3 regions of the Jeongeupia sp. USM3 genome follow, and region 1 is predicted to be linked to each of the others. Evidence: predicted binding sites of a transcription regulator. Region 1 holds the regulator's gene; each other region holds the start of a gene.
What was found. The regulator NrdR, encoded in region 1, represses ribonucleotide reductase genes. The targets are predictions, from matches to a motif close to AAANACNATATATNGTNTTT.
Positions count from the first base shown of each region.

Region 2: BJP62_RS10565 (ribonucleoside triphosphate reductase) is a predicted target of NrdR. The motif match lies at 7,564-7,583, and genes of this name have one in related genera.
Region 3: BJP62_RS04755 (ribonucleoside-diphosphate reductase subunit alpha) is a predicted target of NrdR. The motif match lies at 5,215-5,234, and genes of this name have one in related genera.

Region 1 is NZ_CP017668.1:156,062-166,473, reverse strand. It holds gene ribBA (bifunctional 3,4-dihydroxy-2-butanone-4-phosphate synthase/GTP cyclohydrolase II) at 1-596, opposite strand, end outside; gene BJP62_RS00800 (riboflavin synthase) at 596-1,207, opposite strand; gene BJP62_RS00795 (zinc-ribbon domain-containing protein) at 1,208-1,378, opposite strand; gene ribD (bifunctional diaminohydroxyphosphoribosylaminopyrimidine deaminase/5-amino-6-(5-phosphoribosylamino)uracil reductase RibD) at 1,396-2,517, opposite strand; gene BJP62_RS00785 (glutamine amidotransferase) at 2,499-3,203, opposite strand; gene nrdR (transcriptional regulator NrdR) at 3,206-3,661, opposite strand; gene glyA (serine hydroxymethyltransferase) at 3,771-5,018, opposite strand; gene BJP62_RS00770 (CorA family divalent cation transporter) at 5,133-6,758, opposite strand; gene BJP62_RS00765 (hypoxanthine-guanine phosphoribosyltransferase) at 6,780-7,328, opposite strand; gene BJP62_RS00760 (adenine phosphoribosyltransferase) at 7,365-7,910, opposite strand; gene BJP62_RS00755 (NCS2 family permease) at 7,920-9,212, opposite strand; gene BJP62_RS00750 (TMEM165/GDT1 family protein) at 9,253-9,819, opposite strand; yybP-ykoY riboswitch at 9,907-10,016, opposite strand; gene BJP62_RS00745 (low molecular weight protein-tyrosine-phosphatase) at 10,101-10,412, opposite strand, start outside.
Region 2 is NZ_CP017668.1:2,235,662-2,246,073, reverse strand. It holds gene BJP62_RS10610 (phosphoketolase) at 1-63, opposite strand, end outside; gene BJP62_RS10605 (sodium:proton antiporter) at 341-1,741, opposite strand; gene gloA (lactoylglutathione lyase) at 1,777-2,166, opposite strand; tRNA gene BJP62_RS10595 (tRNA-Lys) at 2,342-2,417, shown strand; tRNA gene BJP62_RS10590 (tRNA-Lys) at 2,466-2,541, shown strand; gene BJP62_RS10585 (LTA synthase family protein) at 2,620-4,275, shown strand; gene BJP62_RS10580 (Dyp-type peroxidase) at 4,925-5,821, opposite strand; gene BJP62_RS10575 (YqiA/YcfP family alpha/beta fold hydrolase) at 5,818-6,396, opposite strand; gene BJP62_RS10570 (quinone oxidoreductase) at 6,396-7,370, opposite strand; gene BJP62_RS10565 (ribonucleoside triphosphate reductase) at 7,641-9,638, shown strand; gene nrdD (anaerobic ribonucleoside-triphosphate reductase) at 9,808-9,993, shown strand; gene BJP62_RS10555 (anaerobic ribonucleoside-triphosphate reductase activating protein) at 10,064-10,412, shown strand, end outside.
Region 3 is NZ_CP017668.1:1,040,837-1,051,248, forward strand. It holds gene BJP62_RS04740 (ribonucleotide-diphosphate reductase subunit beta) at 1-615, opposite strand, end outside; gene BJP62_RS04745 (hypothetical protein) at 673-1,266, opposite strand; gene BJP62_RS04750 (hypothetical protein) at 1,301-1,879, opposite strand; gene BJP62_RS04755 (ribonucleoside-diphosphate reductase subunit alpha) at 2,251-5,112, opposite strand; gene BJP62_RS04760 (PhoX family phosphatase) at 5,668-7,917, shown strand; gene tatA (Sec-independent protein translocase subunit TatA) at 8,084-8,242, shown strand; gene BJP62_RS04770 (peptidylprolyl isomerase) at 8,310-8,789, opposite strand; gene BJP62_RS04775 (peroxiredoxin) at 8,796-9,263, opposite strand; gene BJP62_RS04780 (cupin domain-containing protein) at 9,321-10,412, shown strand, end outside.

The DNA.
Region 1 (10,412 bases):
TAATGGATCAGATCGGCGATCGTGCCGACCTTGAGGTCGTGCTCGGCCGCAAACTCGAGCAGTTGCGGCAGCCGCGCCATCGTGCCGTCGTCGTTCATGACCTCGCAGATCACCGACGCCGGCTGCAGGCCGGCGAGCTGCGACAGATCACAGCCCGCTTCGGTGTGGCCGGCGCGGACCAGTACGCCGCCCGGCTGCGCCAGCAACGGAAACACGTGGCCCGGCGATACCAGATCGTCCGGCCTGGCGTCGAAGGCCACGGCCTTTTTGATCGTCAGCGCGCGGTCGTACGCCGAGATGCCGGTCGTCACGCCTTCGGCGGCTTCGATCGACACGGTGAAATTGGTGCCGTGACCCGAGCCGTTCTGGCTGACCATCAGCGGCAGATTCAGCTGCCGGCCACGCTCGGCCGACAGCGTCAGGCAGATCAGCCCGCGGCCGAACTTGGCCATGAAATTGATCGCTTCCGGGGTGACGAACTCGGCGGCCATCACCAGGTCGCCTTCATTCTCCCGGTCTTCCTCGTCGACGAGGATGACCATCTTGCCGGCGCGGATGTCGGCAATGATGTCCTGCACCGAAGAAATCGTGACCATCAGCGGTGCTCCGTACCGAGCATGCGCTCGACGTAACGGGCGATCAGGTCGATTTCCAGATTGACCTTTGCGCCGGCGGCCAGCTGGCCGAGCGTCGTCACCGAGAGCGTATGCGGAATCAGGTTGATCGAGAACACGCAACCGTCCTCGACATCGCGGACCGAATTGGTCGTCAGCGACACGCCGTTGACGACGACCGAGCCCTTGGCGGCCAGATACCTGGCCATGGCCTTCGGCGCGCGGACGACGAGCTCGCGGTTGTCGCCAACCGGATCGAACGACAGCACTTCGCCGACACCGTCGACATGCCCCGAGACCAGATGGCCGCCGACCATGTCGCCCAGACGCATCGCCTTTTCCAGATTGACGCAGCCGCCTTCGGCGTCGAGGCCGACGGTACAGCGCAGCGACTCGTCCGAGACGTCGATCCGGTAACGCTGCGGGTCGATCTGCTCGATCACGGTCATGCATGCACCGTTGTGCGAAATGCTGTCGCCGAGCACGACGTCGCTCATGTCGAGCCCGGGTGCACGGACGGTCAGCCTGACGCCGCCGGCGAACGGTTCGACCCGCTCGATCTTGCCGATAGCCTGGACAATTCCGGTAAACATTCAGCCTTGCTCCTTGTCGGCCGCCGCATTGCGGCTGGCGTTCGCTTCACTCACACGCTGCGACGACTTGAGTTCGTTGCAGTGGTTGCAGAAATAACTGGTGGCGCCACAGGCCTTGAGGACTTCCAGTGGCTTGCCGCAGTCCGGGCAGACCGGTGCTTGTTCGCTCATCGCATGCTCCTCATGACTCAGGCCCTGAAAGCTTGGGCCGGATCGGTAAAACGCAAGGTCCAGCGCAGGTCGTCGCCGACGCTGCGGCGCTCGATCACCCGCGGCGCGTAGCGCTCTGCCAGGCTGGCCAGACTGAAGTCCAGCATCGCCCTGCCCCGGCCGACCAGCACCGGCGCCTGATACAGCAACAGCTCGTCGGCGAGCCCCGCCTGCAGCAGGCTGCCGGCCAGCACGCCGCCGGCCTCGACGGTCAGTTCGCTGATGCCCCGGCTTCCCAGCTGCGCAAGCAAGGCGGCCAGATCGACGCGACCATCACCGCCCGGCAGCAGCAGCACCTCGGCACCGGCGGCTTCGAGCGCTGCACGCTGCGGGCCATCGACGGCGGCGGCGATCAGCACGCCCTTCGTCTGCAGCAGCGCCGCATCGGCCGGCGTGCGCAGGCGGCTGTCGACGACGACGCGCAGCGGCTGGCGCTCGACGGCAAAATCGCGCACCGTCAGCCGCGCATCGTCGGCCAGTACCGTCTCGACACTGGTCAGCATCGCGCACGAGCGCGCACGCCAGCGCTGCACATCGGCGCGCGCGGCGGCACCGGTGATCCATTTCGATTGTCCGTCGTCCAGCGCGATCCGGCCATCCAGACTTGCGGCAAGTTTGATCCGTGTCCATGGGCGGCCGCGCAACATCCGGCTGATGAAGCCGACGTTCAGCTCGCGTGCCTCGGCCTCGAGGATGCCGGAAGCGGTGTCGATACCCGCCGCCGCCAGTCCGGCAAGGCCGCGGCCGGCGACCTGCGGATTCGGGTCGGTCATTGCGGCGACGACGCGGGCGACGCCGGCGGACACCAGCGCATCGGCACACGGCGGTGTCCGGCCGTGATGGCTGCACGGTTCGAGCGTCACGTAGGCCGTCGCACCACGCGCCGCGCCGCCGGCCATGCGCAGCGCATGAACCTCGGCATGCGGCTCGCCGGCACGGATGTGCCAGCCTTCGCCGACGACTTCGCCGTCACGGACGATCACGCAACCGACCCGCGGGTTCGGCGTGGTCGTATACAGCCCCAAGGCAGCAAGCCGCAGCGCCCGCTGCATGTGGATGCGGTCCTGCACGGCGAGCGTATTCACAGCGAATCCAGCCATTCGCCGATGCACAGCGCAGCCTGTGTACGCAAACGCCCGCCTTCGGCCGCGGTCTGCGCGCGCAGCACGCCGAAACCGATACCGGCGGCATCGAGTTCGTCGCCGTGGCCGATCAGCCATTGCTCGAAACGGGCTGTGTCGATTTCGGGGTGGCACTGGAACGCCAGCACCCGCGGGCCGACGCGGTAGATCTGGTGCGGATACGCAGCGCTCGACGCCAGCAGGTCGGCGCCGACCGGCAGGTCGAAGGTGTCGCCGTGCCAGTGCAGCATGGACGTCAGCGCACCGTCGAGATGCCGAACCGGCGATGCTGCGCCAGCGTCGGTCAGCGTCAGCCGCGACCAGCCGATTTCCTTGTCGTGCCCCGGATAGACGCGCGCACCGAGCGCTGCAGCAATCAGTTGCGCGCCAAGGCAGATGCCCAGCGCGGCGCGGCCGCTGTCGAGCCAGCCCGCGATGGCGACGGTTTCGAGCAGCAACCATGGATAGCGGTCGGTCTGGTAGACGCCGATCGGCCCGCCAAGGACGACGAGCAGGTCGTCGACACCGGCGTCGGCCAGCGCATCGGGCGAATCGACACCGGCTTCGAGATAGCGCAGCGCATAGCCACGCGACTCGAGCGTTCCGGCGAGCGTGCCGAGGTCTTCGAATGCCAGATGGCGGATGATCCAGGCGGTACGCGGCATGCCTAGTCCTTCCTGGTCACTTCGCGGATCGCATCGCGGAAATCGTCGACATCGGAGAACGAGCGGTAGACCGAGGCAAAGCGGATGTAGGCGACCTTGTCGAGCTTGGCGAGTTCGGTCATCACCATCTCGCCGATCTGGCGCGACAGGATTTCACGGTCGCCGATGCTGAGCACCTTCTGGATGATGCGCGCGATCGCCTCGTCCATCAGCTGCGTCGACACCGGGCGCTTGTGCAGCGCGCGCTGGAAGCTGATGCGGATCTTGTCGCGGTCGAACTCGGTGCGCTGGCCGTTCTGCTTGACGACCTGCGGCATGCGCACGTCGGCGGTTTCGTAGGTGGTGAAGCGTTTGTCGCAGACGTTGCAGCGGCGGCGACGGCGGACCGCATCGCCCTCGTCGGAAACACGCGAGTCGACCACCTGGGTATCGGGGGAACCGCAGAACGGACATTTCATCGACAGGCCCTCGTGGCCGGATAGGAGCAAAGATCAATAAAGAACGGGCGCGTGAAAATGGCAAAGGGTGGCGCCTCTCGGCACCACCCTTTTCATGCGCTGGGCAGGATCAGGCGACGTAGACCGGGAACTTCGCGGTCAGCGCCTTGACCTTCTCGGCCACGGTCGCAAGGTTGGCTTCGTCGGCCGGATTGTCGAGCACGTCGGCGATCAGGTGCGCGACCTGGACGGCCTCGGCCTCCTTGAAACCGCGAGTCGTGATCGCCGGTGCGCCGATGCGGATGCCCGAAGTCACGAACGGGCTTTCCGGATCATTCGGGATCGCGTTCTTGTTGACGGTGATATGCGCCTTGCCCAGCGCCGCGTCGGCAGCCTTGCCGGTCAGGTTCTTCGGACGCAGGTCGACGAGGAACACGTGCGACTCGGTACGGCCCGAAATGATGCGCAGGCCGCGCTCGGCCAGCGTGGCGGCCATCGTTTGCGCGTTCTTGATCACCTGTGCCTGGTATTCCTTGAATTCCGGCGTCGCCGCTTCCTTGAACGCGACGGCCTTGCCGGCGATCACGTGCATCAGCGGGCCACCCTGCAGCGTCGGGAACACGTTGGAGTTGATCGATTTCTCGAACTCGGCCTTGGCAAGGATGATGCCGCCGCGCGGGCCGCGCAGCGTCTTGTGCGTGGTCGAGGTGACGAAGTGGGCGTGCGGCACCGGGTTCGGATAGACACCGGCAGCGATCAGGCCGGCGTAGTGCGCCATGTCGACCATGAAGTAGGCACCGACCTTGTCGGCGATCTCGCGCATGCGCGCCCAGTCGAAGCGCAGCGCGTAGGCCGAGGCGCCGCCGATCAGCAGCTTGGGTTTGGTCTCGAGCGCGACACGTTCCATGTCGTCGTAGTCGATCTCTTCGTTTTCGTTCAGGCCGTAGGCAACGATGTTGAACAGCTTGCCCGACAGGTTGGCCGGCGAACCGTGGGTCAGGTGGCCACCGTGACCAAGGTTCATGCCCATCACCGTGTCGCCCGGCTTCAGGATCGAGAAGTACACCGCCTGGTTGGCCTGCGAGCCCGAATGCGGCTGCACGTTGGCGTACTCGGCGCCGAACAGCGCCTTGACGCGGTCAATGGCCAGTTGCTCGATCACGTCGACGTATTCACAGCCACCGTAGAAACGCTTGCCCGGATAGCCTTCGGCGTACTTGTTGGTCAGTTGCGAACCCTGCGCTTCCATCACGGCCGGGCTGGTGTAGTTTTCCGACGCGATCAGCTCGATGTGCTCGTGCTGGCGGACCACTTCACCCTGCAGGGCGGCGGCGAGGTCGGGATCGTATTGCGAGAGGGTGACAGACTTGGAGAACATGAGTTCGCTTTCCGTGTCGATTGAGATGGGGAATGGCCCGGATTCTACCACGAGCCGCAGCGCTCTTTGCCGCAATCCTGATGCGCCACAGGATGAGCGCCATTCATGGCCGGTTCAGCCCCGCCGGCGCCGCCAGATGTGGATGAAGGCCGCCAGCCGTCCTCGCCAGCCGGCGCGCTGGTCGGCCATCCGCTCGAGGAACTCGGCCAACGGGCGCGCCTTCATCAGCGTGTACAGCGTCAGCATCAGCGTCGGGGCCAGCACGATCGCGAAATAGCCGACCTTGGCCAGCGGGCTTGCGTCGGCGAGGTCGAACACGTTCATGCCGAGAAATCCGGTCACCGTCGTGCCGACCAGGCTGAGTATCGTCACCACGGTCAGCTTGACGATCGTATCGGCCTGACGGCGCAGATCGTCACTCTCGAGGTACTGGCTCATGCTCCGCACCGAGTCCTGCACCTCGCGATACAGCTCGGCGGTGCCGAGATGCCGGCGCAGCATCTCGAACAGCCGCGCGGTCACCGCCTGGTTCGAAATTTCGCTGAACCAGTAGCGCTGGGTGAAGCGCAGGAAGACCTCAAGCTGGATACGGATGTCGCGCTTGAACAGCCGCACCGAATGCACGTCGGCGACATTGAGCCGCGCCAGCGCCACGGCCATCCGGTCCGAAAACGTCAGCAGCGCCGCCTTGTGGAAGTGCGCGATCAGCGCCAGCAGGAACTGCTGATGGCGGAACTGGCCGAGCACGCCGGTCTGCGCGTCGCAGAAGAACCGGTGGCGCCGGTCACCGACGACGACGAGCGCCTGGCCATTGCACATCATCCGCGTCGACGCGCTCGGCACACCCTGTTCGGGCGACCAGTAGCGGTCGTAGCAGTTCTGTTCGATGAAATCCCTGACCAGCCGCCCGGGCAGGGCCTCGTCGTCATCCGGCCGGGTCACCATGCCGATCCGGTAGAAATCGGCCTCGGACAGCGAAAACGGCTCGTCGAGCGCCAGGTAGGCCATCAGCGGCATCCGGTGATACTCGAGCTGGCGGTAACGCACACCCCCTGCCACATCCGAATGGTGCGGCACCATCGGTTCGAGCAGCCAGGCCCAATGGCGCGCAAGCCGCGGCGAACGGTAGCTGGCGAGATGGTCGAGATAGGCATCGCGGTCGTCGTAGTCGGATGTCGCGAGCACCCGCCCGCCGGCATCGCGCCACGCCACGCGGGCAAGGCAGCTTGCCGGCCCGCCGTCCTCGTCCCACTGCGCCGGGAAGGAGCGGCCGAAACGGAACAGGATGTCCTGCACGCGCGGCAACGGCAGGTCGTCGCCCATCACCTCGAATGCGAGGATGACGACGTCGATGTCGAAGAAGAAATACAGGTCGATGTGCGCGATCGCGAGGTCGATCTCGGCGCCATCACGGAACGTCAGCCGGGCCGACTTGACGTCGTGGCGGCGAAAGACGTGCAGCGGCGACTTGCCGTAACTGGCGACGTCGTTGGCTTCGGTCTCGCCTTCGCCATACAGGAAGCGCTGCACATAGGGCAGGAAGGTGATGAACTCGCGGTAATGGCGCTCCTGGAACGCCCCGGGTTCGAACTCGCTGGCGCGCAACTGCCACGGCGAATCGGCCGCGGCGGCCATCAGCCGCCACTGCTGGCCGAGCACGCCGCTCTCGTCGAGCGGCATCAGCTGCAGCGGCCAGATCAGGATCTGGCGGAAGTGACGAACCTGTTGGGAATCAGCCATCCGCCCTCCGCCGAGTGTTCGCTACAGGCCCTTGACCGCGTAGATCGCCAGCGTGTTGCGCCAGTAGCCCTGGTAGTCCATGCCGCAGCCGAACAGGAAGCGGTCGTCGACCTTGAGTCCGACGAAGTCGGCCTTGATGCCCGCGGCCTTGCGGTTGTGCAGCTTGTCGACCAGCACCGCGACGTGGATGTCCTTGACGCCCTGCGCCCGGATGTACTCGACGATGGCCGCCAGTGTATGACCTTCGTCGAGGATGTCGTCGACGATCACCACGGTCCGCCCCTTGAGGTCGTCGTGCGGCTTGACCTTCCAGTCGAGCACGCCGCCGCTGGTGTCGTTGCGGTAACGCGTCGCGTGCAGATAGGACATCTCGAGCGGAAACTTCAGCCGCGGCAGCAGGTTGCCGGCGACGATCAGGCCGCCGTTGAGCACGGTGTAGACGATCGGGTTGGCATCCTTGAGCGCAGCGGTCATCTGGCTGGCCATCCGGTCGATCGCCGCCAGGACTTCGGCCTCCGAGTGCAGCAGGTCGGCGTTATCGATGATCGTCAGCGCTTCGGGCAATTCCATGGTCACGGTAAAACTCCTGAATCTACGGGTGCGGCCTCAGTGGCCGGCAAAATCACAAATCGTGTACAGCGGGATGCCCTGCCCGGTGACGAGCTTCGAGCCACCGAGCTCGGGCAGGTCGACGATGGCTGCCGCCTCGACCACCGTCGCGCCAATGCGCGTGAGCAGCTTGGCGGCGGCGATCATCGTGCCGCCGGTGGCGACAAGGTCGTCGATCAGCAGCACGCGATCGCCGGCATGACAGGCATCGCAATGGATCTCGACCGTTGCCGAGCCGTATTCAAGCTCGTACTCCTCCGAAACGGTCGTGAACGGCAGCTTACCCTTCTTGCGGATCGGCACGAAACCCAGGTTGAGCTCGTACGCCACCACGGCACCGAGGATGAAACCCCGCGCATCGACGCCGGCGACGACGTCGAGCTTCTGGTCCATATAGCGATGGACGAAGGTATCGACGAGCACGCGGAAGGTTTTCGGATCCTGTAGTAGCGGCGTGATGTCGCGGAACTGCACGCCGGGCTGCGGCCAGTCCGGCACCGTACGGATGCGGGCCTTGATGTATTCCTCGTTGCGCGGTTCCATCGCCCTTCCTTAGCCGAACAGTGCGAACTTGGTGATCCACAGCGCGGTGATGATCAGCACCGCCGGGCTCAGGTCCTTGAAGCGGCCTGCCAGCAGCTTGATCGCAGCATAGCTGATGAAGCCGAAGGCGATCCCGTCGGCAATCGAATAGGTGAACGGCATACCAACCGCGGTGATCACCGCCGGCGCGGCCTCGGTGATGTCGTCCCAGTCGATTTCGGCCAGGCCGCGCGCCATCAGCACGGCCACATAGCACAGCGCCGGCGCGGTCGCGAAGGCCGGCACGGTGCCGGCCAGCGGCGCCAGGAACAGCGCAACAAGGAAAAGCAGCGCAACGACCAGCGTCGTCAGGCCGGTACGACCGCCTTCGGCGACGCCGGCGGCCGACTCGACGTAGGCGGTCACGCTCGACGTGCCGAGCACCGAACCGGCAATGATCGCGCTCGAATCGGCCAGCAGCGCCTTCTTGATGCGCGGCAGCTTGCCGTCCTTGTCCAGAAGGCCCGAGCGGTGCGAGACGCCGATCAGCGTACCGGTGGTGTCGAACAGGTCGACAAAGAAGAAGATGAACACCACGCCGATCAGGCCGGCATTCAGCGCCCCCTGGATGTCGAGCTGCATGAAGGTCGGCTCGATCGACGGCGGCATGGCAAACACGCCCTTGAACGGCACCAGCCCCATCAATACCGACAGGACCGTCACCGTGAGCACGCCGATGATGATCGAGCCCTTGATCTTGCGGTATTCGAGCGCAACGATCAGCACGAAGCCGAGCGCGGCGAGCAGCACCGACGGCGCATGGATGTCGCCGAGCTTGACCAGCGTCGCCTCGCTACCGGTGATGATGCCCGCGCTCTTGAGGCCGATGATCGCCAGGAACAGGCCGACACCGGCCGAGATCGCCAGCTTGAGCGAGCGCGGAATCGCGTTGACGAGGATTTCGCGGATCTTGAACGACGACACCAGCACGAAAATGATGCCCGAAATGAACACCGCACCCAGCGCCGTCTGCCACGGCACGCCCATGCCCTTGACGACGGCAAAGGTGAAGTAGGCGTTGAGCCCCATGCCCGGCGCCAGCGCGATCGGGTAATTGGCAAACAGCGCCATCACCGCGGTACCGAACGCGGCGGCGAGGCAGGTCGCCACGAATACCGCGTTGAAGTCCATGCCGGTCAGCGACAGGATGGCCGGGTTGACGAAGATGATGTAGGCCATCGTCAGGAAGGTGGTGAAGCCGGCGATCACCTCGGTCCGGACGTCGGTACCGTGTTCCTTCAGTTTGAAAAATGCGTCGAGCATCGTTTCCCCGATTTGTCTGCGTGGTAGTTAGGTCAGTGAATCAACTGCCCACACCGGCGAGCGCCAGCCCGCCCATGAGGGCAAATACGGCCGCGGCCACGAAACGAACGTAGCGCAGCAGGTGCATGCGTTGCGAAATCCAGTTGCCGATGAATACGGCGGGCACGTCGGCGATCATCATCCCGATCGTCGTACCGGCGATCACCATCCACAGCGGATGGTAATGCACGGCCAGTGCAACGGTCGCGATCTGCGTCTTGTCGCCCATTTCGGCCAGGAAAAAAGTCAGCGCGGTCGCCACGAAGGCGCCATAGGCCTTGGTCGGCGTCTCGTCATCGTCCATCTTGTCCGGAAACAGCGTCCAGACGGCGATCGCCAGAAAACCGAAGCCGACCACCCAGCGCAAGGTCGACGGTGCGATCAGCGTAGCCAGCCACTGGCCGAGCCAGCCGGCGGCGAAGTGGTTCAGGATGGTGGCGACGAATATGCCGAGCACGATCGGCAAGGGACGGCGAAACCGCGCGGCGAGCAGCAGGGCCAGCAGCTGGGTTTTGTCGCCGATTTCAGCAAGGGCGACGACACCGGTCGAGACGAAGAGGGCGTCCATTCAGATATGTACTCCAGGGCGGGCAGACATGAGGACCGCAACCGTCGCCCACCCGGGTGTACGGTTTGCAGACCTCAGGTCTTGTCAAGCACGGTGCCAAGGCAGGCAACCGGCCGGATACGCCATGAGCCACGGGCTCAAGTGTGTTGACGTACCCCCTGCACGCGGCAGGCGACTACTCCCCTGAAGACCAAAGAGCGCGATGATACCGGCTCGAACCGGCGCCGGCAACGCACCGCAAACCCGAATTTTGCCGTTTCTGCCCCAGGTCAAACACCGTATCAGGCACCACGGCGGGCCAGCTCGCTGCGAACGTGCGCCAACAGCCCGGCGCAGCCGTCCTCGACCAGGTCGAGCACATGCTCGAAGCCGTCGGCGCCGCCGTAGTACGGATCGGGCACCTCGCGCTCACGCGTGCCCGTGGCGAAATCGAGGAACAGCTTGATCTTGGCCTGATGCTGGGATGGCGCCTGGCGCTCGAGCTGGCGCAGGTGCCCGGCATCCATGGCCAGAATCAGGTCGAAGCGCGCGTAATCGCTCGCCGCGACCTGGCGTGCCCGCAGGCCGGACAGATCGTAACCGCGCTTTTTCGC
Region 2 (10,412 bases), 1.7 Mb from region 1:
TGCGGCCTGCCAGTAGCGGTGCATCTTGTCGAGGAGGTCTTGGGAAAGCGGTTGTTGAGCCACGTGTTCACCTCATTGCTGATAGAAATGGAGCGTCGGCACACCGGATGCCGACGGTTGCTAACGAGTATATGCGGTCCGGCTGACGGGCCTATGACCAAGGTCAAAGGCGGGCGGTGTCAATACGGCGCTACCCGTGCGTGGAGCAACAAGCTTCTACCGTTTGTCGTGTAATGACAAGTGGGAATAATTCTAAGTTCAACGGAATGTCGGAGACAGTGACAAAAAGCCCGCCAGCAAGGCTGGCGGGCTTTTCCGGGGCGGCGACCGCGGCCGGCGCTCAGTAGTGGAAGAACACCAGCGAGGTGATCACGAAGCACGGCAGCAGGATCACGACCGACCAGAGCATGTAGCCGAAGAAGCTCGGCATCTTCACGCCGCGGTCCTCGGCGACGGCCTTGACCATGAAGTTCGGCGCATTGCCGATATAGGTCATCGCGCCCATGAACACCGCGCCGGCCGAGATTGCCAGCAGGGTCGACGCCATCGGCCCCATCATGTGCGCCGCGTCGCCGTGGGCGAGGTTGAAGAACACCAGATACGTCGGCGCGTTGTCGAGGAAGCTCGACAGGATGCCGGTCATCCAGAAGTACATCGAGTCGATCGGCGCACCGCCCGAATCGCTGACCAGCCGGACCAGCGACGCGAGCTGGCCGGCCTCGCCGGCGCGCAGGATCGCGATCGCCGGCGCCATCGCCAGGAAGATGCCGATGAACAGCTTGGCGACTTCGAGGATCGGGTCCCAGTTGAAGTCGTTGCCGGCACGGATCTGCTTGGGGGTGAACTTCAGCGACACCAGCGCGATGACGATCAGCAGCACGTCGCGGACGATGTCCTGCAGGCCGACTTCGGTGCCGAGCACGTGGAAGTCGATGCCCGGCTTCCACACGCCCGACATCACCACCGCGGCGACGACGGCGGCAATCAGCAGGAAGTTGAACTTGCCGTAGAGCTTGATGCCGGAGTCCGGCGTCGGATCGACCGCCTTGACCTCGTCTTCCTTGCTGTAGAAATGGCGGTCGATGAAGTAGAACAGCGTCAGCAGGATCGCCGAATTGAGCGCCACCAGCGGCAGCATGTGCTCGAGCGTCCAGAAGAAACTGATGCCCTTGAGGAAGCCGAGGAACAGCGGCGGATCGCCGATCGGCGTCAGCCCGCCGCCGATGTTGGCGACGAGGAAGATGAAGAACACCACGACGTGGACATTGTGCTTGCGGTTGTCGTTGGCCTTCAGCAGCGGACGGATCAGCAGCATCGCCGCGCCGGTCGTCCCCATGATCGACGCGCACACGGTGCCGAGCGCGAGGATCGCGGTGTTGACCTTGGGCGAGCCGTGCAGATTGCCCCAGACGAGGATGCCGCCCGAGACCGTGTACAGCGCGAACAGCAGCAGGATGAAGGGGATGTATTCGTCGATCAGCGCGTGCGCGACGACGCCGGTGGCGGCACCGCCGCCGAAGGTCAGCGCGAACGGCACCAGGAAGGCCAGCGCCCAGAATGCCGAGATCTTGCCGAAATGCGAGTGCCAGAAGTGCGGCGCCAGCAGCGGGAACAGCGCGATCGACAGCAGGATGCCGACAAAGGGCAGCATCCAGGCGAGGCTGAGCTGGGCGCCATCGACGTCGGCGGCGTGGGCCAGCGCCGGCAGCGCGGCGAGCAGCAGGGGAAGGAGTCGTTTCATGTCGTCCGGGTCGGTCGGTGCGGCCGCGGGCCGCGTTACTGGGTGTGCTTCTGGATGAACTCGATCTTGTAGCCGTCCGGATCCTCGACGAAGGCGATGACCGTCGTGCCGTGTTTCATCGGGCCCGGTTCGCGTACGACCTTGCCGCCCCTGGCGCGCACGGCCTCACAGGTCGCAACGATGTCGTCGGTTTCGATCGCGATATGGCCGTAGGCGTTGCCGGGCTCGTAGGCCGCGGTATCCCAGTTGTGGGTCAGCTCGAGCACGGCGGTATCGGCCTCGTTGCCATAGCCGACGAAGGCCAGCGTGAAGCGGCCTTCCGGGTAATCCTGACGGCGCAGCAGGCGCATGCCGAGCACTTCGGTATAGAAGGCCAGCGCGCGGTCGAGATCGCCGACGCGCAGCATGGTGTGAAGAAGGCGCACGGTGGGTTCTCCTCGGATAGGGGCGGATTGGAAGCGTAAAAGTTTAGCCCGATGTGAGTATTGCCATACAGCGGCATATTGCCGCGGCATTTTTGTCGTGGCCCGGCCGATTCCTGACGGATCAGGGTTGACAGGGAACGTGGTCCGCCATTAAGATGCGCGTCTTGTTTTGGAAGGGTCGTTAGCTCAGTTGGTAGAGCAGCGGACTTTTAATCCGTTGGTCGCAGGTTCGAGTCCCGCACGACCCACCATCCAGAACTTGACAAGCTGGCAATTGCTTCTATATAGTTGCCGCTCTCGGGCTGTTAGCTCAGTTGGTAGAGCAGCGGACTCTTAATCCGTAGGTCGAGTGTTCGAGCCACTCACAGCCCACCAGTTTCACCAGAAAAGCCAGTCGAAAGACTGGCTTTTTTGCGTTTGGCCACCGCAAGGCAGGTGGCAGCGGGAAAGGAAATGCAAGGACTGCAGCACTGGACACTCAAACTGGCGCGACTGGCGGGGCCGTACGCGCTGCTGCTGGCCGGCCGGCTGCTGATCGACACCGACTGGGCGCCGTCGCGGCTGCTGTTTTCGCTGCTCGTCTACCTGGTCTTCGCGATCATCCTCAACCGCTGGGCCTCGGTCGGCGCCGCGCTCGGCCTCGAGGGCTTTCTGACCCATGCCAGCTGGGCCAAGGAGGCGCTGACCGGCGAGACGCTGGTCGCGCGCGATGTGCTCGAGGTCTCGCAGGGGGCATCGCTGGCGAGCTATCTCGGCTGGGAAATGATCGCGTTCGCGGCCCTGTTCGTCGTCGCGCTGGGCGTCGGCCTGTGGAAGCGGCCGCGGTTCTCGTGGTGGCGGCTGGCGGCCGGGCTGGTCCTGCCGGCGATGCTCGGCCTGCGGCTGGGCGACGCCGGCGCCGCGTCCAAGGCGGTCAGCACCACGCTGGCCGAGGTGTTCCGCGCACCGTACCTGTCGTACAACTTCAACGAGAACGCCAAGCAGAACGGCATCATCGCGCATCTGTACTACACCGCCGAGAGCATCAAGCTGCCGCGGCGCGGGCCGCACGCGTTCTACGACAACCCGCCGGCCGTGCTCGACCCGGCGCCCGAACCCGATGTCGCGCTGATCCTGTGCGAGGCGTGCTTCACCACCGCCGACGACCGCTTCCGCACGCCGATCGCCGAACTGACGACGCAGGGCTTCGTCCAGTCGACCGCGATCAGCCCGGTCTACGGCGGCGGCACGTCGGAGGCCGAGTTCGAGCTGCTCGCCGGGCTGTCGTCGCAGGTGCTGCCCGGTGTCGACTACCAGAACTTCGGCCCAGACTACCGCGACGGCGCCGAATCGCTGGTGTCGCACTTCAATGCCGCCGGTTATTTCACCGCCGGCATCCACAATTTCTACGGCTCGTTCTGGAAGCGCGACACCGTCTACAAGCGTTTCGGCTTCGACGAACAGCATTTCGTCGAGACGATGGACTGGCACACGCGGACCTGGCCGTCCGACGCGCTCTTGTACCGGCGTGCGCTCGACGTCTACGCGGCCCGCCCGGCGAAGCAGAAGCAGTTCCTGTTCCTGGTGACGGTGATGACGCACGGCGCCTACCGCAGCAGCGACGACGGCGAGACCGACTACCGCAAGCGGCTCGGCGCGGCCGTCGCCGAGATGCAGAAATTTGTCGCCGAGCTGGAAAAACGCGCGAAGAAGCGCAAGCGGCCGCTGACGGTCATCGTCGTCGGCGACCACAAGCCGTCGCTGACCGCGGTCTTCCACCGCAAGGGCGTGTTCGACGCGAGCTATTTCCGGACCACCGGTGCGAGCAATGGCGACTTCCGTTTCGCCTACAAGCTGAGCCCGATGCAGTACCGCGTTCGCGGCGAGGTGCCGGTGTTCATCAAGACCAGCGGCAAGGGCAATGCCGATCCGGCCGCGATGGCCGGGCGCGTCGCCGAGCGGCCGATGTTCTGCTTGTCGAGCGAGGTTGCGCGCTTGGCGAGTGGCAACGACCGCTTCTGGCCGGCGCTGGCCGGGATTTGCGAGCGCAGCCCGGACGCGCTGTCGAAGCACGGCAGGGTGTGGCAGACGGTGTTTCCGTTGCCTTTGTATGCGGAGCGGTTGTTCTAGGCGTTTGTGGCGTTTTCGGAGGTGCTGTGTTTAGCGCCGTCGGCGCGGTGTGAAAGGCGTTGATTGCCGGTTCCGCCCGGCGGACGTGATACTTTCTTTTGCTTCGCCAAAAGAAAGTATCCAAAGAAAAGGCGCCCCCGCATCCGCGCCCCTTCGGGGTACCCTGCGATGCTCGCAAAGCACGGCGGCTGCGCAACTCGGCCTGCGGCCTCAAACAGTGCTCGCCGAAACCCCGTGCTCCGCTGTGCTTCTCGGCGCTTCTGAGGGGCCCGGGTGGTATGCAACAGGCAGTGAACAAACACGTGGCAAACCAATTGCGGTGAAAAGTGCGCCGCCTTTCATCCCGTTCGCCAGCGCCGAGGAGTGGAGCGAGACGAGCGGTTTGATCGCTTGGCTCGCGACCGATCGAGGGCAGCCCGGAGGGCCGCAGGGCGCGGGTCGCCTTTGGGGTGAAGGGGGCTTTGGCGAGACAAAGCTCCCTTCCCGTACGCGCGGCGGAACGCGCATCAAAACGCTTTTACCCGCGCCGTAGGCGCTAAACGCCCACTTGTGAGTCCGCCGGGCGGAACCGGCAGTCAACGCCTTTAACACCGCGCCGAAGGCGCTGATCGCCAGTCTTCAATGCACGGATCAGCCAAGCGCCAGCCTCTTAACCCAGTGCCACCAGCCTCTCGACACTCGGCGCAAAGAACGCGCCGCCGCTGACGGCGCGGGTGTAGTTGAGCAGGTGGTCGACGCGGCCGTCGCTGGTCGGCGAGATCATCCGCGCGAGCATCTTCTCGAAGATCGTCGGCGTGTGGCAGTAGCTGGCGAAGTACAGCCCGCGCTCGCCGCCCGGCGTGCCGTAGGGCAGCGAGTGGCGCAGGATCGCCAGCTCCTCGCCGTCTTCCTCGATCACCACGCGGCTGATGTGCGCGGTCGCCGGTTTTTCGTCGTCGTCGAGCTCCTCGTCGGCGTCCTTGGTGCGGCCCATCACCGCTTCCTGCTGCTTCACCGGCAGCTTCTGCCACGAGTCGAGCCGGTGGACGTAGCGCTGCGTATGGATATAGCTGCCGCCGGCCCAGTCGCCGTCGGCGACCAGCGCGACGGCGGGGCGTTCGTCGGCGTCCGGGTTTTCGGTGCCGTCGACGAAGCCGGTCAGGTCGCGCCCCTCGTGACGGCGGAAGGCGGCGACATTCTCGACCGGTTCGAGCCAGCCCGACAGCGCGTCGACACAGGCGTCGGCGAGGTCGAACAGCCGGTCCTGGTGTTCGCCGCGCAGGTGGATCAGCACGTCGGCGTCGCTGGCCGGTGCGGCGTGGACGGCGCCGGGAATGCGCGGAAACGCGCGCAGTTCGGCCGGGCGCGGGCCTTCGAACACGTCGCCGAACGCTTCGGCGCCGATCGCGACGACGCCGAGGCAGCCCTGTGCCGCCAGCCGCGCCGGCAGACCCGCCAGGCATTCGCGGCTCCTGGCGTCGATGCGCCGGCCGAGGCGGCGGCGCAGCAGGACGAAATAGGCGTGCGAGGAAGCGAGCGGCAGGATGCCCGATTGCGGTGTGGTCATGCTTGTCCTTGTGCAAAGTCCCAGATGGCGGGCAGCCATTCGGGGTAGTTCCGGAAGCCATGGTCGCCGCCGTCGATGACGGTTTGACGGCAACCGGCGTATTTGTCGACCGCTTCACGATAGTCGAGGACTTCGTCGCCGGTCTGCGCCAGCAGCCAGTAGCGGCGCGGATCGCTGACCTCGCGCTCGAGCGATTTCAGCGCCGGTGCGAACGAGGCGTCGATCACATGATATTCGCCGGTCTGGTAGTTGCGCTGCGGGCCGAGATGGTGCTTGAGCAGCGCGTACGGCCGGACCGCCGGGTTGATCAGGATCGCACGGCTGCCGTACTCCTCGGCGGCCCAGGTCGCGAAATAGCCGCCGAGCGAACTGCCGATCAGGCAGAACGGTTCGCCGTGCAGCCGCTCGATGGCGCCCTCGAGCGCCGCGCACGCCGCCAGCGGGTCCATCGGCAGCTGCGGGCAGTGGAAGTAATCGGCGAGGCGCTGTTCGGCCATCCACACGGCGGTGTCCTGCGCCTTCAGCGAGAAGGGGCTGGACAGGAAGCCGTGCAGGTAGACGAGGTGGACGGTCATCAGGGCAGCAGCAGCGTCGAGCCGGTGGTGCGGCGCGCTTCGAGCTCGCGGTGCGCCAGCGCCGCCTCAGACAGCGCGAAACGCTGGCCGATCTCGGCGGCGACGAAGCCGCGCGCGACTGCAGTGAAATAGTCCTCGGCGGTATCGAGCAGCTCGTCGCGCGTTGCCGTGTAGTGGCCCAGCGACGGCCGGGTCAGGAACAGCGAGCCTTTCTGCGCCAGCAGGTTGGGCGAGAACGGCGGCACCGCGCCCGAGGCATTGCCGAACGACACCAGCATGCCGCGCGGTGCGAGGCTGTCGAGCGAGCCATCGAAGGTTTCCTTGCCGACGCCGTCGTAGACGACAGGCACGCCGGCCCCGGCGGTGATCTCGCGCACGCGGGCGGCGAAGTCGTCGACGCGGTAGTCGATCACGTGGTCGCACCAGTGACTCGCCCGTGCGCATTTGTCGACGCCGCCGGCGGTGCCGATCACCGTGGCGCCGAGCGCGCGCGCCCACTGGCAGGCGATCTGGCCGACACCGCCGGCGGCGGCGTGGATCAGCACCGTCATGCCGGCCTTGACCGGAAAGGTGCGCTTGAGCAGGTACTGCGCGGTCATGCCGCGCAACAGCGTGCCGGCGGCGATGTCGTCGCTGATCGTGTCGGGCACCGGCACCAGCCGGGCGGCCGGGACGATCCGGTGCTGCGCATACGCGCCCGGTGCGCCGCCGGCATAGGCGACGCGGTCACCCTTGCGGAATTCCTTCACGCCGTCGCCGACGGCTTCGACCACGCCGCAGGCTTCCTGGCCGAGGCCGCTCGGCATCGGCAGCGGGTAGAGGCCGCTGCGGTGGTAGGTGTCGATGAAATTGACGCCGATCGCGGTCTGGCGGACCAGCACTTCGCCGGCGCCGGGGGCGGCCAGCGTGATCGTTTCCAGCTGCAGCACGTCGGGATCGCCGTGCCGGTGAATGCGGATGACTTGCGTGTCCATGGGGTATCCAGCGTGTAGTCCAGAACGGCCGATTACATTCTAGCGAGGTCGCGCCGCGCGCGTCCGGCATTAGTCACAGAGCATACGCCGAAGCGGCGGCCGTATCGGCCATCCCGGCGTCATCGGCAAGCCGGGCCGGGGTGGTTCTTGATGTGGGTCAAGGGCTGCCGACTTGGGGCGGCGGCATCGGGTTGAACACAATATATTGTGTCCATTCGCAGCATATGCACCATATGTTGATAAATTGTTGATAAAAAGTTGATAAGCCCGATGACTCCCACTCCCCAGTACGTGATCAAGCGCGATGGCCGCATCGTCGCTTTCGACGCCGAGAAGATCGGCCGCGCCATCGCCGCCGCCGGCCGCGCCAGCGGCGAGTTCGACACCGACTGGGCGCATGCGCTCGCGGTGACGGTGCTCAATCATCTGTCCGCCGACACGACGCCGTCGATCGAGGCGATCCAGGATGCGGTCGAGGAAACGCTGCTCGGCGCCGGCCACCTGAAGACCGCGCGCGCCTACATCGCCTACCGCGAGGCGCATTCGCGGCTGCGTGCCGACACCCGCACCGTCGTCGACGTCGGCGCCAGCATCAACGAGTACCTCGACCGCTCGGACTGGCGCGTCAACGCCAATGCCAACCAGGGCTACAGCCTCGGCGGGCTGATCCTCAACACCAGCGGCAAGGTGATCGCCAACTACTGGCTCAACCACGTCTACCCGCCCGAAGTCGGCGAGGCGCACCGCTCGGGCGCGATCCACGTCCACGACCTCGACATGCTCGCCGGCTACTGCGCCGGCTGGTCGCTGCGCGTGCTGCTGACCGAAGGGCTGAACGGCGTACCGGGCAAGGTCGAGGCGACGCCGCCCAAGCACATGAGCAGCGCGGTCGGCCAGATCGTCAACTTCCTCGGCACCTTGCAGAACGAGTGGGCCGGCGCGCAGGCGTTCTCGTCGTTCGATACCTATATGGCGCCATTCGTCCGCGTCGACGGCCTGTCGTATGTGGAGGTCAAACAGCATATCCAGGAGCTGATCTACAACCTCAACGTGCCGAGCCGCTGGGGCACGCAGACGCCGTTCACCAACCTGACCTTCGACTGGGTGTGCCCGGACGACCTGAGGGAACAGATCCCCTACATCGGCGGCAAGGAAATGCCGTTCGCCTACGGCGACCTGCAGGCCGAGATGGAGATGATCAACCGCGCCTACATCGAAGTGATGATGGAGGGCGACGCCAAGGGCCGCGCGTTCACGTTCCCGATCCCGACGTACAACATCACGCCGGATTTCGACTGGGATCACCCGAACACCGAGCTGCTGTTCGAGATGACCGCCAAGTACGGCCTGCCGTACTTCCAGAACTTCCTCAATTCCGAGCTGCAGCCGAACATGGTCCGCTCGATGTGCTGCCGGCTGCAGCTCGACCTGCGCGAGCTGCTGAAGCGCGGCAACGGCCTGTTCGGTTCGGCCGAGCAGACCGGCTCGCTCGGCGTGGTGACGATCAACTGCGCGCGGCTGGGCTTTGAATTCCGCGGTGACGAGGCCGGGCTGTTCGCCCGCATCGACGCGCTGATGGAGATCGGCAAGACCTCGCTCGAACTCAAGCGCAAGGTGATTCAGCGGCTGATCGACAACGGCCTGTATCCGTACACCAAGCGCTACCTCGGCACCTTGCGCAACCACTTCAGCACGCTGGGGGTCAACGGCATCAACGAGATGATCCGCAACTTCAGCGGCGACGCGTTCGACATCACCGACCCGCGTGGCCACGCGATGGCGCTGAGGCTGCTCGACCACATCCGCGCGCGGATGACCGAATTCCAGGAGGAAACCGGCCACCTGTACAACCTCGAGGCGACGCCGGCCGAAGGCACGACCTACCGCTTCGCCCGTGAGGACAGGAAGCGCTATCCGGACATCATCCAGGCCGGCACCGCCGCGCAGCCGTACTACACCAACTCGAGCCAGCTGCCGGTCGGCTTCACCGACGACCCGTTCGAAGCGCTGTCGCGCCAGGACGAGCTGCAGCGCAAGTACACCGGCGGCACCGTGCTGCACCTGTACATGAACGAGGCGGTATCCAGCGCCGCGGCGTGCAAGGCGCTGGTGAAGAAATCGCTGTCGAGCTTCCGCCTGCCCTACCTGACCGTGACGCCGACGTTCTCGGTCTGCCCGACCCACGGCTACCTCGCCGGGCACCACGAGTTCTGCCCGAAGTGCGACGCCGACCTGCTGGCCAAGAAGCAGGCGGCCTGCTGCAAGTAAACCACCCCCAAGCCCTGCTGGCTGCGTTGTACTCGCTTGCCGTACGGATTTGTACTGTCTGCGCTTCGTACGCCTTGCCAGCACCGCTTCGCTGGGCTTGTGCGTGGTTTACATATGAAAACGGCCAGCCAGCATGGCTGGCCATCGTTGACCAAAAAAGGAGAACACCATGACCGACCTCTCGATCCAGACCCAGCTCGCCACCGCCGACGTGCAACTGCGCGACGAAGAACGCACCCGCTGCGAAGTGTGGACCCGCGTGATGGGCTATCACCGCCCGGTGACCAGCTTCAATACCGGCAAGCAGGGCGAGTTTGCCGAGCGCACCTTCTTCAACGAGCCGGGCCGTGATTGATCTAACCCGGCGCGCTTCAACGAACCGGGGCGTGATTGATCCGGCCGAGCCTGCTTCAACGAAGCGGGCCGTGGCTGAAGCCGCAACGGTCGCGCATCACAGCCGCGACCTGCCGAACCCGCCGAAGATCGGCGGGTTCGTGCCGTTTTCGAGCTGCGACTATCCGGGCGAGCTGGCCTGCGTGGTCTTCCTCGCCGGCTGCCCGTGGCGCTGCCACTACTGCCACAACCCGCACCTGCAGGCGCGCAAGCAGGTGCCCGGCGTACCGGTCTGGGCCGAGATCCTCGTCTGGCTCGAACAACGTCGCGGCCTGCTCGACGCGGTGGTGTTCTGCGGCGGCGAGCCGCTCGCCGAGAAGCACCTGCCGGCGATGCTGCGCGACGTGCAGGCGATGGGCTTCAAGGCCGCGCTGCACACCG
Region 3 (10,412 bases), 880 kb from region 1:
GATGCAGGCGAAGACGATGATCGAGCGCAGCAGTTGCTGGTCGGTTTCCAGCGTGCCGCTCTTGAATTCCGGGTCGGTCAGTACGTCGATGAACGGGATGAGGAATTCGTCCTTGTTACGGATCGAATCGACTTCGTGATAGGCATTGAAGATTTCGCCTTCATCAAGGCCGAGCGATTCGACGATGTACTGGTAGGCGTGGGTGTGGATCGCTTCGTCGAAGGCCTGGCGCAGCAGGAACTGGCGGCATTCCGGGCTGGTGATCTGGCGGTAGGTGCCAAGGACGATGTTGTTGGCGGCGAGCGAGTCGGCGGTGACGAAGAAGCCGAGGTTGCGCTTGACCAGGCGGCGCTCGTCTTCGGTCAGGCCGTTCGGGTCTTTCCACAGCTCGATGTCGCGCTGCATGTTCACTTCCTGCGGCATCCAGTGGTTGGCGCACTGGGCCAGATACTTTTCCCACGCCCACTTGTGCTTGAACGGCACGAGCTGGTTGACGTCGGTGGTGCCGTTGATGACGCGCTTGTCGACGACGTTGACCCGCCCTTCGGAAGCGGCGTGCACGCTGCCGGCGCCATGGGTGGTGGTGGATGGGGCGGAGTCTTCGAAGCTCAACATAGTGCTAATCCTTTTCGATCAAATGATTGCAATGGCGCGGCTGGTGCCGCGCCGGGTTTATTGTTTGACGTCCACGCCGCCGCTCAACAGACGGGTCTGGACGTTGGAAAAATCGCTGACGCCCCACATGACCTTCATGTGGTTGAAATCCCGCGCCTGCTGGTTGCTCAGCACGACGTCGGGCTTGAAGTTCATGTTCAGGTGGAAGTCCCCCAGATACACCACTTCGCCGGCCCTGACCGTAAAGCGGTCCTGCCGCGGCAGGCTGATCACGTTGCGCATGCCGGCCTGGCCCAGCGTATCGGGCATGCCCCAGTAGCCGTAGACGTGGGTGATCGTGTAATCGCCCGGCGGCAGCGCGGCGAAGGTCAGCCGGCCCTTGTCGTCCGGCACGTTGCCCGGCGCGCGGATGTAGTCGGTGTTCTCGCTGGCGTACAGGTTGCCGCTGACGCCGCCGCCGTTGAACACCAGATTGGCGTCGCCGCTATCGGGTTCCAGGCTGTTCAGCGTGAACGCCAGCACCGCATAACCCTGTCCCGGCGGCGGCACGAGCTTGCCGGCATCCGTCTGCGGCTTGAGCGACGCGCAGCCGGCCAGCAGGATCAGCAGGCCGAGCGCGCCGGCCCGTTTGTACCATCCATGGATACGCATTGCGTCCTCCAGTCCGCCTTCGGGCGGGATCACATCAACTGCCGTACGGCAGGCTGCCGGCCTGCGGCAGCCTTACCTGGATGTTGGACAGCTCGTTTGCCGTTTTACTCATTACCAGATCATAAAAATCGCGGCCGGCCTGATTGCTGACCGACGCCACCGGGTTGAAATCCAGCGCGACATTGACGTTGCCGACGTAGACGACCTCGCCGGCGGCAACGCTGAACGTCTGCCCCAGCGGCAGCCACACCGGCTGGGTGCGCCCGCGGCCGCCTTCCTCGGTATGCCAGCTGCCCTGCACGTGCATCAGCTGGTAGCGTCCCGGCGTCAGGTTCAGCAGGAAGCGCTTGCCGGGCACGTTCGGGCCGTTCGGCGAGCGCACCTCGTCGCCCTCCTCGCCGGTCAGCACCTGCTCGCCATGCGGGCCGCGCAGCACCAGCGAGACGCGCGCATCATCGGGCTCGGCCGCGTTCCACGTCAGCGTCAGCAGCACCGTTGCCTGACCGGCCGGCGCTTCGAGCTTTTTCGGCTCGTTGCTGGTGAATGCCTGCTGCACCTGCGCGCAGCCCGTCAGTGCCAGGGCCAGACCCAGGCCTGCCAGAAGCGTCTTCATGTCCCTTCTCTCCCCCGGCCTGCTCGTCGGCGGCCTTGTTGGCTTTCTTGTTGAAACCGATTCGTGAACCGCCTGCAGGCAGGCGGCTCAGGGATCGGGCCCCGCGAACCGGGCCGATGAGGGTGGGTTACGCCCCGATGGGGCTAACCCATCCTAAGTGCAGCCCCCATGACCAGCCCCTTCCCCCTCTCAGGGGGAAGGTCGGGATGGGGGTTGGCACATGGCCGACCTTACCCCCACCCTAGCCCTCCCCCTGCAAGGAGGGAGGGAACCGGGCTTATTGGCAGGCTTCGCAGTGCGCCTTCGGCACTCCCGGCGCGCCTCCACCGGCCCGTGTGGCTTGCGCCGCTTCCCGGCCAGCTACGCGTGCCTTACTGGCACGCTTCGCAGTCGGGATTATCGATCGAGCAGAACTTCATGTCGGTCGCCGGTTCCATCGCCGCTTCGACCGCCGGTGCCGCTGCCACCGGGGCGCTGTAGCCGCCGTCCACCGGCACGGCGTTCAGCTCGCCGCCACGGCCGGTCGACTTCTCGGCGTTCGATGCCGCCAGCGTGCGCAGGTAGTAGGTGGTCTTGAGGCCACGAATCCACGCATGCTTGTACAGCTCGTCCAGCTTCTTGCCCGACGCGCCGGCCATGTAGATGTTCAGGCTCTGCGCCTGGTCGATCCACTTCTGGCGGCGCGACGCGGCTTCGACCAGCCACTTCGGATCCATTTCGAACGCGGTCGCGTAGATGTCGCGCAGGTCTTGCGGAATGCGGTCGATGCGCGCCACCGAACCGTCGAAGTACTTGAGGTCCGAGATCATCACTTCGTCCCACAGGCCGCGGGCCTTCAGGTCGCGCACCAGGTAGTCGTTGACCACGGTGAACTCGCCCGACAGGTTCGATTTGACGAACAGGTTCTGGTAGGTCGGCTCGATCGACGCCGACACGCCGATGATGTTGGCGATGGTCGCGGTCGGGGCGATGGCGACGCAGTTCGAGTTGCGCATGCCGACCTTGGCGACGCGCTCGCGCAGCGCGTTCCAGTCCAGGCGTTCGGTGGTGTCGACCTCGAGGTAGCCGCCGCGTTCTTCGGCCAGGAGCTTGAGCGAGTCGTGCGGCAGGATGCCGCGGTCCCACAGGCTGCCCTTGAAGCTCGGGTAGGTGCCGCGCTCTTCGGCCAGCTCGGTCGACGCCCAGTAGGCGTGGTAGCAGACCATTTCCATCGACGCATCGGCGAACTCGACCGCGGCGTTCGACGCGTACGGAATCCGCTGCGCCAGCAGTGCATCCTGGAAGCCCATGATGCCCATGCCGACCGGACGGTGCTTGAGGTTGGAATTGCGCGCCTTGGCCACCGGGTAGAAGTTGATGTCGATGACGTTGTCGAGCATGCGCATCGCGGTCTTCACGGTGCGGGCGATCTTGTCCTGATCGAGCACGATCCGGCCGTCGACGTTCTTCAGGTGGTTCACCAGGTTGACCGAGCCGAGGTTGCAGACGGCGATTTCGTGGTCGTTGGTGTTCAGCGTGATTTCGGTGCACAGGTTCGAGCTGTGGACCACGCCGACGTGCTGCTGCGGGCTGCGGATGTTGCACGGGTCCTTGAAGGTGATCCACGGGTGGCCCGTTTCGAACAGCATCGTCAGCATCTTGCGCCACAGGGTCAGCGCCGGCAGCTTCTTGACCACGCGCATTTCGCCGCGCGCGGCCTTGGCTTCGTAGCCGGCATATGCCTCGGCGAAGTCCTTGCCGTACTTGTCGTGCAGGTCCGGCGCTTCGGCCGGGCTGAACAGCGTCCAGTCGGCGCCTTCGATCACGCGCTGCATGAATAGGTCCGGCACCCAGTTGGCGGTGTTCATGTCGTGGGTGCGGCGGCGGTCGTCACCGGTGTTCTTGCGCAGCTCGAGGAATTCCTCGATGTCGGCATGCCAGGTTTCCAGGTAGGCGCAGACCGCGCCCTTGCGCTTGCCGCCCTGGTTGACCGCGACGGCGGTGTCGTTCACCACCTTGAGGAAAGGCACGACGCCCTGCGACTTGCCGTTGGTGCCCTTGATGTGCGAACCGAGCGAGCGGACCGGGGTCCAGTCGTTGCCGAGGCCGCCGGCAAACTTCGACAGCAGCGCGTTTTCCTTGATGCCCTCGTAGATGCCGTCGAGGTCGTCGGCGATCGTCGTCAGGTAGCAGCTCGACAGTTGCGAGCGGCGGGTGCCCGAGTTGAACAGCGTCGGCGTCGACGACATGAAGTCGAAGGTCGACAGCACGTTGTAGAACTCGATCGCACGCTCTTCGCGGTTGATTTCGTTCAGCGCCAGCCCCATGGCCACGCGCATGTAGAACGCCTGCGGCAGCTCGATGCGCTCGCCGTCGATATGCAGGAAGTAGCGGTCGTACAGCGTCTGCAGGCCGAGGTAGCCGAACTGGTAGTCGCGGTCGTGGTTCAGCGCCGCGCCAAGGCGGGCCAGGTCGTACTGGGCCAGCTTTTCGTCGAGCAGCTCGGCGTCGATGCCGCGCTTGATGAAATCGGGGAAGTAACGCGCGTAGGCGTTCACCATCTCTTCGTGGCTGGTTTCCTCGCCGAGCACTTCGCGGCGCAGGCTGTCGAGCAGCAGGCGCGCGGTGACTTGCGAATACGACGGATCCTTCTCGATCAGCTGGCGCGCGGCCATGATCACCGACTTGCGTACTTCCTCGGCCGGCACGCCGTCATAGATGTTCTTCAGCGCTTCGTTCAGGATCGCGGCCTGGTCGGTCTCGCTGTCGAAACCGGTGCATGCCGACGCGATCAGCGCCTTGAGGCGGCCAAGGTCAAGCGGACGACGGCTGCCGTCCTCGAAGACGACGTTGATGCTGTCGTGGTGCTCGACTTCATGCTCGACCTTGGCGTGGTGGCGCTCCTGCGAGCGCTGTTCTCGGTAGATCACGTAGGCACGCGCGACGTCGTGCTCGCCGGTACGCATCAGCGCCAGCTCGACCTGATCCTGGATTTCCTCGATATGGATCGCGCCGCCTTCGGGCTTGCGGCGCATCAGCGCGCGCACGACCGAGTCGGTCAGGCCGGCAACGCGCTCGCGCACCGAGGCCGACGATGCGGCCTGGCTGCCCTGCACGGCGATGAAGGCCTTGGTCACGGCCACCGAGATCTTCAGCGGCTCGAACGGCACCACGGCACCGTTGCGGCGGATGATCTTGTAGCTGGCGTAGGCGCTGTTGTCGTGCTGCGCGGCGGTATCGAGGGTATCGGTCATTCGGCTTCCAGTGGTGCTATCCAGCGGGGCGTACATGCGCTCTGTTCCTTCTGGGTAGGGGGGATTCTATGATGTGCACAAGTCTGTGAACACTTTGTGAAGAAACACAATATCTTGTGTCTGCAAACTTGGATTAACACAAATACTAGTGGAAGAGCATCGGCTAGTGCAACAGCGCCGTCCTGTGATAAACGACGGCCGGCTTCCCCGGCACCCGCCGGGCCGCCATCCCGCCGGCACCGGCGTTATGACGGCTGCGTTGCAAGAAAAATACAAGTACCCAGAAAGCAAAAACAGGGCCAGCACCGATGGATGCGTGCCCTCGCCGCCGATCCGGGCGCCCGGCAAGCGGCCGGCAAAACCCGGCACGGCAGCGCCGGCAAGGTGCACGCGGCGCACCGCGAGGGTTCCCGCCGGTCATGCGGTACGCGCAAGTACGGCCAGCGGGCACAAGGCCGCCGGCAGGGTTTTGCCGGCCGCCCCTTAACGCCGCTGTCATCGACGCCCACTAGGCTTGCCGCCATCGCCTCAACGACAAGCACAGGGAGCCCAGCGATGAACAAGCAGAACAACACCCAGATCACCAGCGCCGACCCGGACGACATCGGCAACAACCAGAGCGGCAACGCCAGCTTCGACAGCGTGCTCGAAGCGCGCATCAGCCGCCGCAGCATCCTGCGCGGCGGCCTCGGCGGTGCGGCGGCGATGATGTTCGGCGGCGTCGCGCTCGGTGGCGCGCTGACCGCCTGTGGCGGCGGAGGCAGCAGCGACAGCGCCGCGCCGACGCCCGCCCCGACCCCGGCGCCCACCCCGACGCCGGCACCGGCCGCCCGTTTCAACTTCAATCCGGTCGCCAAGAACGTCCTCGACGCGCTGACCATTCCCGCCGGCTACAGCGCCGCCGTGCTGTTCGCGCTCGGCGATCCGATCAACAACGCGACCGCGGCCTACAAGAACGACGGCAGCGACGACGCACTGAGCTTCGATTTCCGCGCCGGCGACCATCACGACGGCATGAACTACTTCGGCCTGAACGCCGCCGGCACCGCGCGTGACCCGAACGGCAGCGAGCGCGGGCTGATCGCGATGAACCACGAGCACATCACCGACGCCTTCCTGCACGTGGCCGGCGCCACCGCCCCCGGCGGCATTCGCCCACAGGCCGAGGTCGACAAGGAGATCCGCGCCCACGGCGTCGCGGTGATCGAAGTGCAGAAGACGGCCGGCAAGTTCCAGCTCAACCGCGGCTCGAGCTACAACCGCCGGATCACCGCGCAGACGCCGATGGAGCTGAACGGCCCGGCACGCGGCAGCGACTACATGAAGACCGCCTATTCGACCGCGGGCACCCAAGGCCGCGGCACCGTGAATAATTGCGCCACCGGCGACACCCCGTGGGGCACCTTCCTGACCTGCGAGGAAAACTGGGCCGGCTATTTCTCGCGCACCGGCGACGTCAGCGCCAACCGCAGCGCCGCCGAGCTCGCCTCGTTCACCCGCTACGGCGTGCCGAGCGCCGCGTCGGGCAAGCGGTGGGACACCGCCGGCGCCGCCGACGTCTACAAGCGCTGGAACGTCGCCGCCAGCGGCGCCAGCGCCGCCGCCGACTTCCGCAACGAGGCCAACACCTTCGGCTATGTGGTCGAAATCGACCCGTACAGCGCCAGCTCGACCCCGCGCAAGCGCACCCACCTCGGCCGCTTCGCGCACGAGTGCGCCGTGTATGCGCCGGTGGCCGCCGGCAAGCCGGTGGTGTTCTACATGGGCGACGACTCGCGCAACGAATACATCTACAAGTATGTGTCGAAGGCGGTCTGGGATCCGGCCGACGCCGGCCGTGGCCTCGCCGCCGGCGACAAGTATCTCGACGAGGGCACGCTCTATGTCGCCAAGTTCAACGCCGACGGCTCGGGCACCTGGCTGCCGCTGACGTTGGCCAATACCGCGATCAGCGGCTACGCCGGCTTCAGCTTCAAGACCGTGGCCGACATCTGCGTCAACACCCGGATCGCCGCCGACGCCGCCGGCGCGACCAAGATGGACCGCCCGGAATGGTGCTCGGTCAACCCGAAGAACGGCGAGGTCTACTACACGCTGACCAACAACTCCAACCGCGTGACCACCGGCGCCTCGGGCAGCAAACTCCTGCCCGACGCCGCCAACCCGCGCGCGTACGAAGACATGAAGGGCAGCACCAAGCAGACCGGCAACGTCAACGGTCACATCATCCGCACCGCCGAAGCCGGTGCCGACCCGGCCGCGACCAGCTTCAAGTGGGACGTCTACGTGTTCGCCGCCGAAGCCAAGGCCGGTGCCGCGGTCAACCTGTCGTCGCTGACCGACGACAACGACATGTCGAGCCCGGACGGCATCTGGTTCAGCCCGAAGAGCGGCATCCTGTGGATCCAGACCGACGACGGCGCCTACACCGACACCACGAACTGCATGATGCTGGCAGCGCTTCCCGGCAAGGTCGGCGACGGCGGCGCGATCAAGGTCGCCAACAGCGTCGGCGGCACCGCGCTCGAAGTGACCACGCAGAAGGGCAAGAATCCGGACGGCGAAACGCTGCGCCGCTTCCTGGTCGGTCCGAAGGACTGCGAGATCACCGGCATCGCCGAAACGCCGGACGGCAAGACGCTGTTCGTCAACATCCAGCACCCGGGCGAAGACACCAAGGTGGCCGATCTGGGCGATCCGTCCAAGTTCACCAGCCACTGGCCGGCCGGCGGCACCGCCCGCCCGCGCTCGGCAACGGTCGTCATCACCAAGGATGACGGCGGCACCATCGGCCTCACGCTCTAGGAGCAGCTAACAAAACCCTGCTGGCTGCGTTGCGCTCACTTGTCGTACTGCTTAGTACTGCCTGCGTTTCGCGCGCCTTGCCAGCACCGTTTCACTAAATTTTGTTAACCGCTCTTTAAAATGTACTGCGCCGGGCCCGCCGGCCCGGCCCCTTCAGGAGAATCTCATGGGTTCATTCAGCCTCTGGCACTGGGCACTGGTGCTGCTGGTCGTCGTGCTGGTCTTCGGCACCCGCCGGCTGCGCAACGCCGGCGGCGACCTGGGCGCCGCAATCCGCGGTTTCAAGGACGGCGTGAACGGCAAGGACGACCCGTCACAACAGTAGGTGCGGCGGAATAGCAAAAAAAACGGGGCGACCTTGGTCGCCCCGTTCTTCATTCCGGCCTGCCGGCTCAGTGCTGGTGGCCGTGCTCGCCGTGCACATGACCATGGGCGATTTCCTCGCCGGTGGCTTCGCGCACGTCGACCACCTTGCCGACGAAGCGGATCTTGATGCCTGCGAACGGGTGGTTCGCGTCGACGGTGACCTTGTTGCCGGCGATTTCGACGACGCGGAACAGCAGCACGTCGCCGGTCTGCGGATCATCGGCTTCGAACATCATGCCGACTTCGACTTCCTGCGGGAACACGTCCTTGTCTTCCGAGCGGATCAGCTCCGGCTCGTGCTCGCCAAAGGCGTCGTCGGCTTCCATCACCACGTCGATGCTGTCGCCGACGGTCTTGCCTTCCAGCGCTTCTTCCACCAGCGGCAGGATGTTGTCATAACCGCCGTGCAGGTAGGCGATCGGCTCTTCGGTCTTGTCGAGCTGCTTGCCTTCGAGATCGAACATTTCGTAGTTCAGGGTGACGACGGAATTCTTGGCGATTTGCATTCGGGCTTATCCTAGCGATTGAACAAGGGAGAGTATTTCGGCTGCGTGGCCTTTCGGCGTGACATGGTAGAAGGCGTGGCGGATCAGCCCCGCCTTGTCGATGACGAAAGTCGAGCGCTCAATGCCGTATCGTACCACGTCGCCCACCTGCCACTCGCGCAGCGCATGGTAGCGGCGGCTCACGTCGCCTTCCGGGTCCGACAGGAGGTCGAACTCGATCCCCTCCTCGTCGATGAACAATTCATGCGCCATGCAGTCGTCCATGCTGACGCCGAGCACGACCGCATCGCACTGCGCCAGCGCGGCGACACGCTCGCTGAATTCGATCGCTTCGGTGATGCCGCCGGGCGTGTGGTCCTTGTTGAAGAAATACAGCACCACGTTCTGCCGGCCGCGGAAATCCGACAGCCTGACCGAGTCCATGCCGGCATCGGGCAGTTCGAAATCGGGCGCCACTTCGCCTGGATTCAGCATGCCGTCTCCCCCGGTGCGATAATCGCGTCATTCTCACAGTCGTTATAGTGCCCAGCCATGACCATGCAACTTCTCGGCGGCCTCACGCCCGAACAATTCCTCGCCGAATACTGGCAGAAAAAACCGCTGCTGATCCGTCAGGCGTGGACCGACTTCCCCGAACTGATCGACCTGGCCCGGCTCACCGAGCTCGCCGGCAGCGACGATGCCGAATCGCGGCTGCTCGAGTACCGCAACGGCCAGTGGCTGCTCGAGCACGGCCCGATCAGCGAACGCCGGCTCGCGCGCCTGCCCGAGACCGACTGGACCTTGCTGGTCAGCAACGTCAACCACCATGTCGACCACGTCGGCAAGCTCCTGTACCGCTTCAACTTCCTGCCCTACTACCGGCTCGACGACCTGATGATCTCGTACGCACCGCCGGGCGGCACCGTCGGCCCACACTACGACTCGTACGACGTGTTCCTGCTGCAGGTCGGCGGCAGCAAGCGCTGGCAGATCTCCAGCGACGACGCGGGCAACTTCGTCGAGGACGCGCCGATCCGCGTGCTCAGGGATTTCGCCCCCGAACAGGAATGGGTGCTCGAACACGGCGACATGCTCTACCTGCCGCCGAAATACGCGCACTACGGCGTCGCGCTCGAGCCGGGCATGACGTATTCGATCGGTTTCCGCGCACCGAAGACGCAGGAAATCGCCGGCAAGTTTCTCGAGTTCGTCCAGGACGAACTGTGCCTGGACGGCATGTACGCCGATCCGGACCGGCAGACCCGCAAGCACCCCGGCGAGATCGACGACGAATTCATCGCCAGCATGGCCGCCATGCTCAAGCAGATCGAATGGAACGACGACACGGTGCGCCGCTTCGTCGGCCGCTACTTCACCGAACCGAAGCCGCACGTGTTCTTCGACGCGCCGGACGAGCCGCTCGATTTCGACGACTTCGCCGCCGCGGTCGCACAACACGGGGTCGTACTCGACCTGAAAAGCCAGATGCTGTTCGAGCGCGACCATATCTATATCAATGGTGACGAGATCGCCGCCGAGCCGGCCGCGCTCGCCGCGCTGCAGCAGCTCGCCGACGATCGCGCGCTGCCGGCCGGCGACTACGACGACGCGGTGCTCGAAGCGCTGTACGCGTGCTACGAC